3 regions of the Streptomyces auratus genome follow, and region 1 is predicted to be linked to each of the others. Evidence: riboswitches for the same ligand, from Rfam matches in the RefSeq annotation. Region 1 holds a riboswitch; each other region holds the start of a gene.
The links. Region 1 has a riboswitch for S-adenosylmethionine ahead of BKA18_RS09455 (aminotransferase class V-fold PLP-dependent enzyme). Riboswitches for the same ligand answer to the same signal wherever they lie in the genome.
Positions count from the first base shown of each region.

Region 2: it holds a riboswitch for S-adenosylmethionine, as region 1 does, so the genes downstream of both, thrC (threonine synthase) here and BKA18_RS09455 (aminotransferase class V-fold PLP-dependent enzyme) in region 1, are expected to answer to the same signal.
Region 3: it holds a riboswitch for S-adenosylmethionine, as region 1 does, so the genes downstream of both, BKA18_RS03955 (amino acid ABC transporter permease) here and BKA18_RS09455 (aminotransferase class V-fold PLP-dependent enzyme) in region 1, are expected to answer to the same signal.

Region 1 covers NZ_JBNGCB010000001.1:2,204,896-2,210,389, reverse strand. The annotation lists gene qcrB (cytochrome bc1 complex cytochrome b subunit) at 1-349, shown strand, start outside; gene trpD (anthranilate phosphoribosyltransferase) at 488-1,552, shown strand; SAM riboswitch class IV at 1,644-1,761, shown strand; gene BKA18_RS09455 (aminotransferase class V-fold PLP-dependent enzyme) at 1,932-3,311, shown strand; gene BKA18_RS09450 (Lrp/AsnC family transcriptional regulator) at 3,787-4,068, opposite strand; gene BKA18_RS09445 (rhomboid family intramembrane serine protease) at 4,065-4,844, opposite strand; gene BKA18_RS09440 (hypothetical protein) at 5,039-5,278, shown strand; gene BKA18_RS09435 (NYN domain-containing protein) at 5,297-5,494, shown strand, end outside.
Region 2 covers NZ_JBNGCB010000003.1:446,171-451,664, forward strand. The annotation lists gene otsB (trehalose-phosphatase) at 1-584, shown strand, start outside; gene BKA18_RS21615 (alpha,alpha-trehalose-phosphate synthase (UDP-forming)) at 711-2,204, opposite strand; gene BKA18_RS21620 (glucosyl-3-phosphoglycerate synthase) at 2,268-3,230, opposite strand; SAM riboswitch class I at 3,400-3,562, shown strand; gene thrC (threonine synthase) at 3,580-4,863, shown strand; gene BKA18_RS21630 (MoaD/ThiS family protein) at 4,940-5,218, shown strand.
Region 3 covers NZ_JBNGCB010000001.1:961,329-966,822, reverse strand. The annotation lists gene BKA18_RS03970 (P-loop nucleotide/nucleoside kinase family protein) at 1-382, shown strand, start outside; gene BKA18_RS03965 (pyridoxamine 5'-phosphate oxidase family protein) at 399-863, opposite strand; gene BKA18_RS03960 (cysteine hydrolase family protein) at 1,059-1,706, shown strand; SAM riboswitch class IV at 2,335-2,443, shown strand; gene BKA18_RS03955 (amino acid ABC transporter permease) at 2,780-3,829, shown strand; gene BKA18_RS03950 (amino acid ABC transporter ATP-binding protein) at 3,826-4,686, shown strand; gene BKA18_RS03945 (ABC transporter substrate-binding protein) at 4,818-5,494, shown strand, end outside.

The DNA of each region.
Region 1 (5,494 bases):
GGGCTTCATCGCCACCAAGCGGATCTGCCTGGGTCTGCAGCGGCGCGACAAGGACAAGGTGCTGCACGGCCGCGAGTCCGGCATCATCAAGCGCCTGCCGCACGGTGAGTTCATCGAGGTCCACGAGCCGCTCGAACAGGAGCAGCTGCACCTCCTCACCCAGCACGAGCAGCCCGAGCCGCTCGAACTGGGCCCGGAGGTCGACGAGAACGGCGTGCGGCGCAAGATCCCGCGTACGCAGAAGCTGCGCGCCAAGCTCTCCGAGAGCTACTACGGCGAGGACAGCGTCATCGCCAAGCCCACGGTCGAGGAGTACAAGGAGATCACCAGCGGCCACGGCCACCACTGATCACCGCGGCGCCTCGTAGCGCACCGTAGGGAGCACGCCACCCAGAGGGTCCCGTCCGGACGGACGGGGCCCTCCGGCGTGTCCGGCGGCTCGATAGGGTGAGCGACAGAAGCAGGAGACAAACCAGGAGTGTGGACCATGAGCGTTGCGACCCCCTTTGGCGGCGACAGCGTGGCGGCCCAGACCTGGCCGGGCCTCCTGAACGCCCTGCTCGACGGCCGTGACCTCACCGCGGACGACACCGCATGGGCGATGGACAAGATCATGCGGGGCGAGGCCGGCGACGCCCAGATCGCCGGGTTCGCGGTGGCGCTGCGGGCCAAGGGCGAGACCGTCGCGGAGATCTCCGGCCTCGTGCGGACGATGTACGAGCACGCCCGGCTGATCGAGGTGCCCGGGCCGAGCGTGGACATCGTCGGCACCGGCGGCGACGGAGCCAAGACCGTCAACATCTCCACGATGTCCTCGATCGTGGTGGCCGGCACCGGCGCCAAGGTCGTCAAGCACGGCAACCGCGCCGCATCCTCGGCCAGCGGCGCCTCCGACGTCCTGGAGAAGCTCGGGGTCAACCTCGATCTCACCCCGCGACGGGTCGTCGAGGTCGCCGAGGAAGCAGGGATCACCTTCTGCTTCGCGGTGAAGTTCCACCCCTCGCTGCGGCACGTCGCCAACGCCCGGGGCCAGCTCGGCATCCGCACCACCTTCAACGTGCTGGGCCCGCTGACCAACCCCGCCAAGGTCCGCGCCCAGGCGACCGGCGTCGCGGACGCCCGGATGGCGCCCATCCTGGCCGGGGTGCTCGCCGAGCGCGGCTCCTCGGCGCTGGTGTTCCGCGGCGACGACGGCCTGGACGAGCTGACCACGACCGCGACCTCGCGGGTGTGGGTCGTCCGGGACGGCACGGTGCGCGAGGAGGCCTTCGACCCGCGGGACGTGGGCATCGACCTGGTGCCGGTGGAGTCGCTGCGCGGCGCGGACGCCTCGTACAACGCGGAGGTGGCGCGCCGGCTGCTCGACGGCGAGACCGGGCCGGTACGCGAGGCGGTGCTGCTGAACGCGGCGGCGGCGCTGGTCGCCCTGGAGCCCACCGATGCCCCGCTGGCGGAGCAGATCCGGGCCGGTATCGCCACCGCCGCCGCCGCGATCGACTCCGGGGCGGCCAAGCGGGCGCTGGAGCGCTGGGTGGCGGCCAGTAACGCCTGAGCGCCCGGTCACGCAGGGTGTGACGCAAGGCCCGTTCCGTCATATGGACCGGGCCTTGCGGCGTACCGGCGGTATGGCATGATTCTGCGCAGGTCACGAGTGACAGCGACACAGGCCCCGGCCCGCTGTCCGGCAACCCTCCTTCCGTGGCGGGGTGCCCCGGGTGATGACCAGGCCGCAGGCAGCGAGGTCTGCGGCAAGCGCGGATCCCTCGCCAGGGATCCTGGTCCTCGAGGGAGAACTTCCGTGAATCAGCGAATGCGATAGGGCTCGACGGCCCCTTCTCCGCATCCCTTTTTCCTTTCCGCTGCGGTGCCCCGACGGTTCCTTCCGTACGCCCGCCCGCAGCGAATTCGCTTACCTCTTACGGGAGTTCGCCATGTCTGTTGCCGCCGTTGCCGCCGACCGTTCCGTTTGTGCCCCGCTGCCGGTTCTCGGCCGGGATGTCCGCGTCCCGCTCGTGACCGGCGGCGAGGTCGACTACGCCGCGCTGGACTACGCCGCCAGCGCCCCCGCCCTCCAGCGCGTCTGGGACGACGTCGCCGCCTACGCCCCGTACTACGGCAGCGTCCACCGCGGCGCCGGATACCTCTCCCAGCTCTCCACCGACCTCTTCGAGAACAGCCGCCGGACGATCGCGGAGTTCCTCGGCTGCCGCGCCGACGACCAGGTGGTGTTCACCCGCTCGACCACCGACTCGCTGAACCTGCTGGCCGCCGCCCTCCCGCAGGGCACCCGGGTGTTCGTCTTCGAGACCGAGCACCACGCCTCGCTGCTGCCGTGGGAACAGCGCGCGGATGTCGCCGTGACCTACCTCAACGCGCCGCGCACCCCGCGGCAGGCGGTGGACACCCTGGAGAAGGCGCTGGCCGAGCGCGAGCCCTACGGCCCCGCGCTGGTCTGCGTGACGGGCGCGTCCAACGTCACCGGTGAGCTGTGGCCGGTACGGGAACTGGCGGCCGCGGCCCACGCGCACGGCGCGCGAATCGTGCTGGACGCGGCGCAGCTCGTCCCGCACCACCCCGTGGACCTCGCCGAGCTGGACGCCGACTGGGTCGCCTTCTCCGGCCACAAGCTGTACGCGCCGTTCGGCGCCGGTGTGCTGGCCGGCCGCGCGGACTGGCTGCAGGACGCCGCACCGTACCTGGCGGGCGGCGGCGCCAGCCGCAAGGTTTCCCGCCGTACGGACGGCGGGGTGGACATCGAGTGGCACACCACCGCGGCCCGGCACGAGGCCGGCTCGCCGAACGTCATCGGCGCCTACGCCATCGCCTCCGCCTGCCAGGCACTGACCGAGGCCGGTTTCCCGGAGCTGATCGCCCGTGAGCAGGAACTGATCGACCGCGTCCGGGCGGGCCTGGCCGAGGTGCCCGAGGTCCAGGTCCTCTCGCTCTTCGGCGCCGACGCCGCACGCGTCGGCGTCCTCTCCTTCGTCGTCGAGGGCTGGAACAGCTCACACTTCGCCGCGGCCCTGTCGGCGGAGTACGGCATCGGCGTCCGCGACGGCCTGTTCTGCGCCCACCCCCTGGTACGGACCCTCCTGGGCAGCGAGCCGCAGGACCCCGGGGAGTGCGGCGCCCCGGAGGCAGCCCCCGGCGAGCGATCGCTGAACGCCATCCGCGTGAGCTTTGGCGTGGGCACGCCGGATGAGCACGTTGACCGCTTCCTCCGCGCGGTCAAGGAACTGGTGACGGACGGCGCCACCTGGAACTACCGCACTGAGGACGGCCGTTGTGTTCCCGTGCGTAGCGCGGGTTGATTCCCACGTTTTCGGCTGTCCCGCCGTGGTGGTTTTTCGCCGTTGCGCTTTGCGGCGCGCCGCACGTTGTCGGCTGGCCCGCCGTCGGGGTGTTTCGCCGTTGCGCCTGCGGCGGGCGTGGGTGGTCGGGTGCGGTGCCGCTCCTCCGGACTTCGTCCTGCGGCGCGGCCCCTCCCGTAGTGGGTGGGAAGAGGCCGGTGGGGGCGGGCCCCGGCCGTCGTCTGCGTGTAGTCGAGGGATGAGGTCCGCCCCCACCGGTCTTCATCCACCCCCAACGGGAGGGGGCGGACCGCAGGACGGAGTCCGGAGGGCCGGTCCCGCAGCCGATCAGCCAGCGCAGCGGCAACCAGCCCGCCGCAGGCGCAACGGCGACAAACACCCGCGGCGGGCCAGCCGACAACGTGCGGGTGCGCCGCCGAGCGCAACGGCGAGAAGAACCACGGCGGGACAGCCGAAAACGTGGGGAAAAACAGGCCTACGCGTCGAGGCCAATCGCAAAGGCGGCCTCAAGGTCGTGCTGGGAATACGTGCGGAACGCGATGTGCGTCTCCGTGGAGGCGACGCCGGGGACCTTGCTGATGCGGCCGGGGATGACGTCCGCGAGGTCGTCATGCGCGGCCACCCGCACCATCGCGATCAGATCGTGGGCTCCGGTGACCGAGTAGACCTCGCTGACCCCGTCCAGGGCGGCGATCTTCTCGGCGATCTCGGGGATCTGGTCCACGCTGGTCTTGATGAGCACGATCGACGTGATCACGGCTGGCTCTCTCCCTCGGTCGCCCGGTCGTTCCGCCTGGTGGCCCCCACACTATCCCTCCTGTAGCGGGCCCAGGCGTAGAGGAAGCCGAGCGCGAACCCGATGACATGGGCGAGGTAGGCGACCCCGGGGCCGCGCGGGTCGTGCTGCGCGGCCTGCCACTGCAGGAAGAACCAGAACAGCAGCACCATCCAGGCGGGAAAGCGCAGCGGCAGGAAGAACAGGAAGGGGAAGACGCTGGTCACCCGCGCTGTGGGGAAGAGATAGAGGAAGGCCCCGAGCACCCCGGAGATCGAGCCGGAGGCGCCCACCAGCGTCTGGTCCGAGGAGGCGTGGGCGGCCGCGTAGCCGAGCAGCGCCAGGTAGCCGATGATGAGGTAGAAGGCGGCGAACGGCAGCCGGCCCATGCGTGCCTCGGCCATCCCGCCGAAGACGTAGAGAAAGAGCATGTTGCCGAGCAGGTGCAGCCAGCTGCCGTGCACGAACAACGCGGTGAGCGGCGTGATCAGTGCCCGCACCGAGCCGCTCCACAGATCCAGCGGGATCACGCCCCACCGCTCGAAATACGCGGTCTGGGCCTTCAGCAGGGCATCACCGGTGCCGTATATCCGGTTCAGGCCGGATGCCGGGCCGATCACGAAGACCGCGCAGCACAGGCCGATCAGCGCATTCGTCAGCCGCGAGAACACCGCGGTCAGGGACCGGGTGGCATGCGGCGGACGGGGGAGGAGACCGGACGAGCGGGGTGAGCGGGGAGAGGGGGCCGGCGCCGTCATGAAGTGATCATTGCTCAATGGGGGCAATCGGGACAGAGCGCCTCGCCGCATCCCGGCACCCGGGCGGGCCCGCACCGGCCCCCCGTCAGGCCGTAGGGTTACAGGCAGTACTTTGCGTATTTCCGCAGTCCGACGGCGCACCGCGTGAACGGCGCAGCTGCACGAGATCGACGAGCACGAAAGAGGACGACAGGATGTCTGTTCCCCTGCCGACGGACGGAACCCGGTGGCGCTGCACGCTGTGCGGCAACCTCACCCGTTTCGACGTGACCCGCCAGGCCAAGGTGGTGGAGTACGTCCATCTGGACCTGGCCGGCGAGCCGAAGGTGGAGGAGCGCGAGGTGCTCAGTGAGAGCATCGAGTCCGTGCGCTGCCGCTGGTGCAACGCGGTCGACCAGATCGAGCTGGTGGACCGTCCGGGCGCGAACGCCTGAGATCGGAGCGAGGCAGCCGTGGTGGAGCGTCCAGAAGGGGAGCCGGGGGCACAGCGTGACGACGTACCCGAGGGTGCGGCGGATGAGGTGCTCGACCGACCGCTGCCCGAGGGCGTACGGCGCCGGGTCGTGGCGCTCACCGCGGAGTCGTTCGGCGCGCTGACGGTTGCCGAACTCCCGCCCCCGCTGCGGCAGTACGCCCGTTTCACCCCGACT
Region 2 (5,494 bases), on a different contig from region 1:
GCCACTACGGCGCCGAGCGTTGGGAGGCGGCCACCGGCACCGTCCACGCCCCGCCGCCCCACCCTGGCGTCGCCGCCATACAGGCCGAACTCCCCGGCGTCCTGGACTCCTCCGGGGTCTGGCACGGCACCTGGGTCGAGACCGCCATCGAGCGCAAGGGCGGCCGCGCCATCGCCGTCCACACCCGCCGCGCCACCGACCCGCAGGGCGCCTTCGACCGGCTGCGCGCCCCGCTCACCGCCCTCGCCGAACGCCATGGCCTGATCGTCGAACCCGGCCGGCTGGTCCTGGAACTCCGCCCGCCCGGCATGGACAAGGGCGTCGCGCTCGCCGACTGGGTCCGGGAGACCGGCGCCGCCACCGTCCTCTACGCCGGTGACGACCTCGGCGACCTGGCGGCCTTCGCGGCCGTCGAGAAACTCCGCTCCGACGGGCTGACCGGCGTCCTGGTCTGCAGCGGCAGCACCGAGGTCGCCGAACTGGCCGAGCGCGCCGACCTGGTGGTCGACGGCCCGGCCGGAGTCGTCGGCCTGCTCGGCGCCCTGGCGGCCCGACTGGACACGAGCGGGACGGACACCCCGTAGTGGCGGACATCCCGTAGGGGCAGGCACCCCCTGACGGCGGGCGCCGTTCCCCGGCCCCGACACGGCGCCCGGATTCCGCGGATCGGCCACCCGAAGCCCGCGGACCAGTCGCCCGAACTCCGCGGTTCAGCCGCCCAGTTCCCGCAGCTGGTCCAGGAGCCACTGGGCGGGCGGCAGCGCGGTGGCCGCCGCGGCCAGCCGTTCGGTGCGCGCCGCGCGCTCGGCGTCGTCCATCGACAGCGCCTCGTGCAGCGCCTCGGCGGTCCCCATGACGTCGTACGGATTGACGGTCAGCGCATGCGCACCGAGCTCCTCGTGCGCGCCCGCCTCCCGCGACAGGACCAGCGCGCAGCCGGTGTCCGACACCACCGGGATCTCCTTGGCGACCAGGTTCATCCCGTCCCTGATCGGGTTGACGAGGGCCACGTCCGCGAGCCGGTAGGCGGCCAGCGAGCGGGCGAAATCGTCCTTGACGTGCAGCACGACGGGCTGCCAATCCGCCGTCCCGAACTCGGCGTTGACGGCCGCCGCCACCTGCTCGACCTCCGCGGTGTACTCGCGGTAGACGGCGAGGTCCTGGCGCGAGGGGTAGGCGAAGGCGATGTGCACGACCCGCTCGCGCCACTCGGGGCGGTCGGCGAGAAGCTGCCGATAGGCGAGCAGGCCCCGCACGATGTTCTTGGAGAGTTCGGTGCGGTCCACGCGGACCACGGTCTTGCGGTCCGGCCCGCCGATCTGTGCGCGCAGCGCCGTCATCCGCTCCTCGACGTCGGGACGGTGCGCGCGCTCCCGCAGGAAATCGGCGTCGGCGCCGAGCCCGTGCACACCGATCCACGTCGTGTGCGCCTTGCGCTCCGGGACGAGCGCGACGATGCCGGGCGGCCCGTCCTCCGGCCGCACGCGCTCGCACTGCCCGCCGAGCCCGGTCTCGGCGCAGGCCAGGAAGTTCTCGGCCCACCGGTGGGTGAGGAAGTTCGCCCGGTCCGCACCGAGAATGCCCAGCGCCAGCTGCCGCTGGATGTCGTCGGGGAGTATCGCGAAGTACTCGGCGGGGGCCCACGGCGTGTGCGAGAAGTGCGCGATGCGCAGGTCGGGGCGGCGCTCACGGAGCATGCCGGGCACCAGCGCCAGGTGGTAGTCCTGGACCAGGACGGCCGCGCCGGGAGCCGCGCCGTCGGCCAGCGCGTCCGCGAAGGCCGCGTTGTACGCCTCGTACGCCGCCCACTGCGCCCGGAACTCCGCGCCGAAGACCGGTTCCAGCGGTGTCTGGTAGAGCATGTGGTGGACGAACCACAGCACGGAGTTCGCGACACCGTTGTAGGCGGCGGCGTACACCTCGGCCGGGATGTCCAGCATCCGGACACGCTGTCCACCGGTGTCGCCCGGCTCCAGCGCACCACCCGTCCGCCGTACGGCCTCCCGGTCCCCGCCGCCGAGCGCGGCACACACCCACACCGCATCGGTCTCGGGCCCGATCGCCGACAGCGCCGACACCAGCCCGCCCCCGCCCCGCTTGGCGGTGAGCGTCCCGTCCTCCCCCAGGCTGTAGGAAACCGGCCCACGATTGGACGCAACAAGAACCTCGGCACCTGCTTGCACCGCACTGCGCTCGGACACCATGTCGCGACAGTAACCCGCTACAGATCCCCGCAAACGCATGGAAGCGGCCAAGGGCGTGACCCCTCACGCCGCCCGGCGGGCCGCGTACTCCGGGATTTCGGTCATCGGGGGGCGTTCCTCGGTGTCCACGTCCGTGGTGCGCGGGATGAAGCCCTGGTCGCCGCGGTCGAACTGGGTGAGCCGGGGGCGCACCAAGTGGCCGCGGGTCAGGCGTAGTTGGGCGGTGCGGTAGATGGCGGCGGCCATCCGGCCCAGGGCCTGGCCGTCCTGGTGGCGGTGTTTGCGGACGCCGACGTCCACCTGGGCCAGGGCGTCGAGGCCGACGGTGTGCAGGGCGTCGACGAGCAGGCCGAGCTCGACGCCGTAGCCGACGGGGAAGGGGAGCCGTTCCAGGAGGGAGCGGCGGGCCGCGTACTCGCCGCCGAGGGGCTGGACGAAGCCGGCCAGCTGGGGCCAGTGGAGGTTGAGGAGCGGGCGGGCGACCAGCTCGGTGACCCGGCCGCCCTGGCCGGCGTCGATGCCGCCGGGGCCGGTCTCCAGGGGGCGGTCGTACATCGCCTTGACGAACTGGATGTCCGGGTCGGTCAGCAGCGGGCCGATGATGCCGGAGACGAAGGTGGCGGAGAATTCGCGCAGGTCGGCGTCGATGAAGCAGATGATGTCGCCGGTGGTGGCCAGGAGGGAGCGCCACAGCACCTCGCCCTTGCCGGGGAGCGCGGGCAGCCGCGACAGGATGCTGTCGCGGTGCACCACCCGGGCGCCGGCCGCCGCCGCGACCTCGGCGGTGCGGTCGGTGGAGCCGGAGTCCAGCACCACCAGCTCGTCGACCAGCCCGGTCGCGTCCGTCATCAGCGTGTCACGGATCGTGGTCACGATCGCGCCGACCGTGGCCTCCTCGTCGAGCGCGGGCAGGACGACGCTGACCGTCCGGCCCGTCTGGCGCTTGGCCTCCAGCAGCTGCTCCAGCGGGCGGTCCGCGGCGGACCAGGAACGGCCGCGCAGCCAGCGCTCCACCTCTTCCAGCACGTCTACGACTCCTCGGTCGCCGCCGGAGGGCGGCCCTTGTGATCCATCTCGCGGTTCGGACGACTATCTCAACTGTCAGTGCCGTCGGTTACAGTCTTGAACAACGCGGATGACCGTCGCATGTCGGGGTCCGTGCCACAAACGCCTGGGTTTCGGCCCAGTGCCATACCGCTCATCCAGAGGGGCAGAGGGATACGGCCCGTTGAAGCCCCGGCAACCCTCCAGCCGGTCTTGCCGCAAGGACGCTCGATTACGTCCCGCGCGCGAGGCTCCCGGCTAGGGAAGGTGCCAAATCCGTCTCGTGGCGAGATTCGTCGCGAGGAAGATGAGGAGAAAGGGCCTCGCCTCCATGGCTGTGCAAGTCACCGAAAACACCCCCACCGTCGCTCTGGGCCCCGCCGCAGCGCTGTCCTGCCGTGAGTGCGGACAGCGCTTTTCGCTCGGTCCGATCTTCGCGTGCCAGGAATGTTTCGGGCCGCTCGAAGTCGCGTACGACCTGCCGAGCGGCGACCCCGAGGGGCTGCGGAAGCAGATCGAGGCCGGGCCGGACAACATCTGGCGCTACGCCCCGCTGCTGCCCGTCCCCGCCGACGTGGCCGACAAGCCCAATCTCAACCCCGGCTTCACCAAGCTCGTCCAGGCCGACCGGCTCGCCGCCGAGCTGGGCGTCACCGGCGGGCTGTACGTCAAGGACGACTCCGGCAACCCGACGCACTCCTTCAAGGACCGCGTCGTGGCGATCGCCGTCGAGGCCGCCCGCGCCTTCGGCTTCACCACCCTCTCCTGCTCCTCCACCGGCAACCTCGCCGGTGCCGTCGGCGCCGCGGCCCGCCGCGCCGGTTTCAAGTCCTGCGTCTTCATCCCGCACGACCTGGAGGCCGGCAAGGTCGTCATGGCCGCGGTCTACGGCGGCGACCTGGTCGGCATCGAGGGCAACTACGACGACGTCAACCGCTTCTGCTCGGAGCTCATCGGCGACCCGCTGGGCGAGGGCTGGGGCTTCGTCAACGTCAACCTGCGTCCGTACTACGGCGAGGGTTCCAAGACCCTCGCGTACGAGATCTGCGAGCAGCTGGGCTGGCAGCTCCCGGACCAGCTGGTCATCCCGATCGCGTCCGGCTCGCAGCTGACGAAGATCGACAAGGGGCTCAAGGAGCTGATCGCCCTCGGCCTGGTCGAGGACAAGCCCTACAAGATCTTCGGCGCCCAGGCGGAGGGCTGCTCGCCGGTGTCCACGGCCTTCAAGGCCGGGCACGACGTCGTGCGCCCGCAGAAGCCGAAGACCATCGCCAAGTCGCTGGCGATCGGCAACCCGGCCGACGGTCCGTACGTGCTCGACATCGCGCGCCGGACCGGCGGTGCGGTGGAGGATGTCAACGACGAGCAGATCGTGGACGCGATCAAGCTGCTGGCCCGGACCGAGGGGATCTTCGCGGAGACCGCGGGCGGGGTGACCGTCGGCGTGACCAAGAAGCTGATCGAGGACGGCCTGCTCGACCCGTCCCTGACCACCGTCGTCCTCAACACCGGTGACGGCCTCAAGACCCTGGACGCGGTCGCCCCGACCTCCGGGCCCACGGCCACGATCCGCCCGGACCTGGACGCGTTCCGCGCGGCCGGCCTGGCCGGCTGAGGTCGTCGGCCCGTCCGCGGACGGGCACCGCCCCCGCCCCCGAACTCGTACTCCGCACCACCCGGAAGGCAGAACCATGAGCGTCAAGGTCCGCATCCCCACCATCCTCCGCACCTACACCGGCGGCCAGGCCGAGGTCACCGCCGAGGGCGCGACCCTGTCCGAGGTGATCGCCGACCTGGAGCGGAACCACCAGGGCATCGCGGCCCGTGTGCTGGACGACGCCGGCAAGCTGCGCCGCTTCGTGAACGTGTACGTGAACGACGACGATGTGCGCTTCGAGCAGGGTCTGGAAACGCCGACCCCGGACGGTGCGGGCGTCTCGATCATTCCGGCGGTCGCCGGCGGCTGCTGATTTGCGCCAACTCTTCTCCTGCTTGACCGGAATTGCCCCGTCCGCCAGAAAGCGGACGGGGCAATTCCATGTTGTGAAAGGAGATACTATTGGGGTGATCCCCCTCCGGATATCACCGTACGCGTGCCGAACGCATATGAGACAGCGATCAGTTGTGCTCGAAGTGTGAGCGATATTTGTCGCTTATGTGTGCTACGCCCGGCCCGACTTGCCCTGGAGAACTGGGATTTCACCTCATATTGCCGATTCTCCGGCCCCAGAATTCTCGTCCGATTG
Region 3 (5,494 bases), 1.2 Mb from region 1:
CGGGACGGACAACTTCCAGCACTGGCCGCCGTGGCGGCCGCTCGTAGTCGAGACCGCCCGCCGCGTACTCGACTACACCGGCGGCACTCTGGTGATGCCCATGACTGTCCTGGTCGAGGAGTACTGGCGCGAGATCAGCACGGGCCTCGCCCAACATGCCATTCCAGTACGGCACTTCGTCCTCCACGCTGACCAAGACACCCTCCGTGGACGCATCGAGGGGGACACTCTTCTTGGCCCCTCCCCATTCCGTCTCAAATATCTTGAGCCCTACGCCGAGGCGGCCCGCACGTGGCTGCACGGCGAGGCCGAGGTCGTCGACACCACGCACCTCACGCCCGCCCAGGCCGCCCTGCAGATCGCAGAGGCCGTCAAGAGTTGAGGTCCGCCCGCCACGCTCACCCAGGGATCTTGCGGAAGTCCCATGACGCGACGGACCGGGGTGTCAGACGCAGCCACGCGTGGCGGCCGTCGTGCGGCATCCGGGGCATTCCGAAGTACTTCTCGGCGAAGAGCCGCTCAGGGGCGTCCAGCTCAGGGCAGGGCTCGCCGGTGCGCGGGGACTCCCCGACGAAGTCCACCCGGCCGGTCAGCTCGGCGCCGCGCAGCTCGCCGTACTCGTGTCCGTCGTCGACGACCACCGCGATCCGCGGATCCTTGCCCAGCTGTGCCCACCGCCTGCTGCGAGTGATCGAATACAGCCACAGCGCCGTACCGTCCCAGACGAACCACAGCGCGCCGGCGTGCGGTGCGCCGTCGCCGCCGACCGTCGCGACCCGGCAGGTGCGCTGCGTCCCGAGGAACGCATCGAGCTCGCCGCGCGTCATCATGATCCGGCGCCCGCGCCGCTGTGTGTCGGCCATCCGTCCCCGCCCTCCGCCGTGTGGCAGCCCCTACTGCGGGCACCGCCCCGCTCACCCGATACTCATCCCACACACATCCATCAACTGACTGCGTGTCAGAAAGCATGCGGGCCCTTCCTGGCGTACGCAATGGCCGCTACTCTCACCCGTCGTGAACCGGCCCGTCAGGGAATCGGACCGCCAGAGGGGAATGCGATGCCTTCGCACGCCGCGCGGCTCGGCGCGCCACTGGACCCGGCCTCGACGGTGCTGCTGACCGTCGAGTGCCAGCGCGGTGTGGTCGGCCCGGACAGCGCTTTGCCCGAACTGGCCGAGGCGGCCCGCACGTCGGGCGCGCTGGTCAACGTCGCACGGCTGGTGGCAGCGGCCCACGACACCGGCGTCCAGGTGCTGCACGCGATCGCCGAACGCCGTCCCGACGGCCGCGGCGCCAGCCACAACGCCCGCCTCTTCAAGGCGGCCGAGCGGCTGCCCGTCCAGCAGTTCGCCGGGTCCACGGCGGTACGTGTCGCCGATCCGATTCCCGTGACGGAGGACGACCTGGTCGTGCGCCGGCTGCACGGCCTCTCGCCGATCGCCGGCACCGAGGTGGACGCGCTGCTGCGCAACCTCGGATGCCGCACGCTCGTCGTCACCGGGGTGTCGGCGAACGTGGCGGTCCCCAACGCCGTGTTCGACGCGGTCAACCTGGGCTACACGGCAGTGGTGCCCGCGGACGCCATCGCGGGGGTGCCCGCCGAGTACACCCCCGCGATGGTCCGCAACACCCTCGCCCTGGTCGCCACCATCACCACCACGGAGGAGGTCCTGGCCGGCTGGCGACAACTGCGCGGCGGCCGCTGACCTGGATGACGGGGGACCGGGCGGCGGCGCCCGTTGCTTCAGCCGAGGGCGACCGAACCGCCCTTGTCGTCCACCTTCGCGGGCGCCGGCCCCTTGGTGGCGGGGCCCTTCTCCACGCTGCCGTCGTTGATGTCGATCAGCAGCTCGGCGTGGGAGGGGTGGGTGTGCAGGACACAAGGGGACCGGGAACAGCTGAACGTGCAGGGGCACGGCCCAGTCGGATGCTGGACGTGGTTCCTCTTCGGTTTCCATCGGCACCGGGTTTGGGGCGCCCTCCTTGCGCTGGACGTCCACCTTCACCAGCGAGAAGAAGCGCATGCCGGCGGCGCGAATCGTCGGAATGTCCTTGGCACGCCCCGAGTGTCGGGGATGTCCCCAGGGGTTCGAATCAGAGGGCGCGGGCGTTGTGGGCAGCCGGGCGGTCACAGGCCCTGGCGAGGTGCGCTTCTGGCGGAGGGAGGAGTGACCGCGCTGGTGGCTGCCCTGGTAGCCGAGCGGGGCGATTCTTCCCGCTGCTTCCAGGCGTTGGTGCAGCCCACCAGGTCCGCCCCGACTCGGTTTGTCGTCCCACAGGTCGGGCAGGCTTTGACAACCATGTCCGAGATCTGTCTAACTTACGCCGCAGATCGGTCATGAGTGTCAGCGACAAGCCCTGGCTTGCTGACCGGCAACCCTCGCGCCGCGGTGGGGTGCCCCAGGTGACGACCGGACCGGAAGCCCTTCGGTAAGCGCGAGCCCCCATGGGGCCGGAACAGTGACGGTGACGGAATGTACGCAGCTTTCGAGACGGCCGCATGGCGGCGTCGCGGCTGCCTGCTGCTGTGCGCGAACCGGTCGGTCGATCTGCTCCGCGTCAGCAGCGCACTGTGTACCGGCACCTGCGCCTGCCGTGCCTGCTGCCAAGGCTGACGGTTTTCTGAATCTTTGATGCCACCGCTCTCGCGGTGTGCTCCCTTCCTGCCCAGCCCCCGTTCCGCGCATCCCCGCGCGCATCGTCACGCAGAGCCCTGCCGGCTCGGCCGTGCCGTTGCCGCGTCCGCGGTCCGGGGTGTCCGAATTCGCTGGAGCCCTCCATGAGTGAACCCCCTGGCGCTGTCGCATTCCTCGCCTCAGCGCCTCCTGCCGAGGAGACCCCCGAACCCTCCTCCGAGCCTCGTACCGTGGGTCCTGCCGAGGCCGAACGGCCCGGCGACGACACCGCACCGCGGCCACCGGCGGCACAGCGGGTGCTGCCGCTGCGCAGACCAGGTCGCTGGATCGCCACGGCGATCGTGCTGGTGCTGGTCGCCCAGTTCGCCCACGGACTGGTGACCAACCCCTTCTATCAGTGGGACCGGTTCTCGTACTGGTTCCTGCGTCCGACGATCCTCGACGGTCTGCTCGTCACCCTCGAAGTGACGGCGTACAGCGCCGTGTTCGGTCTGCTCGGCGGCATCCTGATCGCCCTGGGCAGGCTCTCCCGGAGCCCGATGCTGCGGGCGGTCAGCTGGACCTACACATGGCTGTTCCGATCGGTTCCGCTGATCGTGGTGCTGCTGTTCCTCTACAACTTCAGCGCGCTGTACAAGACACTGAGCCTCGGGGTTCCGTTCGGGCCCGCCTTCTTCACCTTCGACGAGTCCCGGCTCGCCACCGACGTCGTCGTCGCGGTCGTCGGACTCAGTCTGAACGAGGCGGCGTACGCGTCCGAGGTGGTGCGGAGCGGCATCCTCGCGGTCGACCAGGGGCAGCACGAGGCGGCATGGGCACTCGGCCTGCCGAAGAGCTATCAGTTCACGAAGATCGTCTTCCCGCAGGCTCTGCGGTCCATCACCCCGAACTACGTCAATCTGCTGATCAATCTGATCAAGAGCACCTCGCTCGTCTTCTACGTGTCGCTGCTCGATCTTTTCGGCTCCGCGCAGAGCATGGGCAGCACCTACCCGGGTGACATCGTCCCGCTGTTGCTGGTCGCCACCGTCTGGTACTTGATCCTCACGAGTGGGGTCTCCGTCGTGCAGTTCTACGTCGAGCGGCACTTCTCCCGGGGCGCGACGCGCACCCTTCCGCCGACGCCATTGCAGAAGGTGCGGACGGGACTGCGTGATCTGCGGGCCCGAGCCCAAAGGGAGGCGGCGATATGACCACCGAGACCGCTGAGAGCACCGAGCTGACTGAGATCACCGACACCACCGAGATACGACCTGCTGCGGTCGAGGTGCACGGCGTGCGCAAGTGGTACGGCGCCCACCGGGTGCTGGACGGCGTCGAGTTGACCGTGTCGCCCGGCGAGGTCACCGTGATTCTCGGGCCGTCCGGGTCCGGCAAATCCACCCTGCTTCGGGTGATCAACCACCTGGAGAAGCCCGAGGTCGGGTACGTCAGCGTGAACGGTGAGCTGATCGGCGTCCGCCGGCACGGCGAGCGCGGCGAGGCGGGGGTCCCCCCGTCCGCAGGCCGGGGGAGGCTCAAGGAGCTGAGCGAACGGGTCATCCTGGGCCAGCGCAGCCGGATCGGCTTCGTCTTCCAGCACTTCAACCTCTTCCCGCATCTGACGGCGCTGGACAACGTGGCCGCCGCTCCCGTGGCGACCGGGAAGCTGACCAAGCCCGAGGCGCAGGAGCTGGCCCGCGAACTGCTCGGCCGGGTGGGCCTGGCCGACAAGGTCGGCGCCTATCCGCGGCAGCTGTCCGGCGGCCAGCAGCAGCGGGTGGCCATCGCCCGCGCCCTCGCCCTCCGGCCGGGGGTCATCCTCTTCGACGAACCGACCTCCGCGCTCGATCCCGAACTTGTCGGTGAGGTGCTGGCCGTCATCAAGGACCTGGCCACCAGCGGCACCACTCTCATCATCGTCACCCACGAGATCGGCTTCGCCCGTGAGGTCGCCGACCAGGTCGTCTTCCTCGACGAGGGCCGGATCGTCGAACAGGGCCCGCCCTCCGAGGTGCTGGACCACCCGAAACACGAGCGGACCAGGGACTTCCTGAGCAAGGTGCTCTGACCTCCGCCGTACGTCCCACTGCCCGCGCCCCGCCCGGGCTCGTGCACCCCCACACCACCGCAGCCCCCCACACACGTCACCGAAGAACAAGCAGCACGTCACCGCAACCGTTCACCGAACCAAGGACCGCCATGCGCACCCTCAGCCTCCGCAGCAGACTCCTCCGCGGCCTCACCGCGGGCACCGCCGTCGCCACCCTCGTCACCGGCCTCGCCGCCTGCGGGGGCAACAGCGACGCGGCCGGCACGTCCGACAGCAAGCCGTCCGGGACGGTCACCGTGGGGGCCCTTTCCAACGGTGCCGCCAAGGAGACCGAGCTCAAGGTCTCCGAGGTCAAGTCCATCAGCGCCAAGCTGCCCAAGTCGATCGCCAAGAAGGGCAAGCTGGTCGTCGGCGTCGGCGCCCTGCCCACCGGCTCCGTTCCGCTGAACTTCGTCGGCGACGACCAGAAGACGCTCACCGGATCCGAGCCCGACTTCGGCCGACTGGTGGCCGCGGTCCTCGGCCTCAAGCCCGAGCTGAAGAACTCGACCTGGGAGAACCTGTTCGTCGGCATCGACAGCGGCAAGGTCGACGCGGCCTTCTCCAACGTCACCGACACCGAGGAGCGCAAGAAGAAGTACGAGTTCGCCACCTACCGGCAGGACAACCTGGGGTTCGAGGTACGTAAGGAAAGCACCTGGAACTTCGACGGCGACTACAAGAACCTGGCCGGCAAGACGGTCTCGGTGAGCCGGGGCACCAACCAGGAGAAGGTCCTGCTGGAGTGGAAGGCGAAGCTGAAGAAGGAGGGCAAGGACCTCACCGT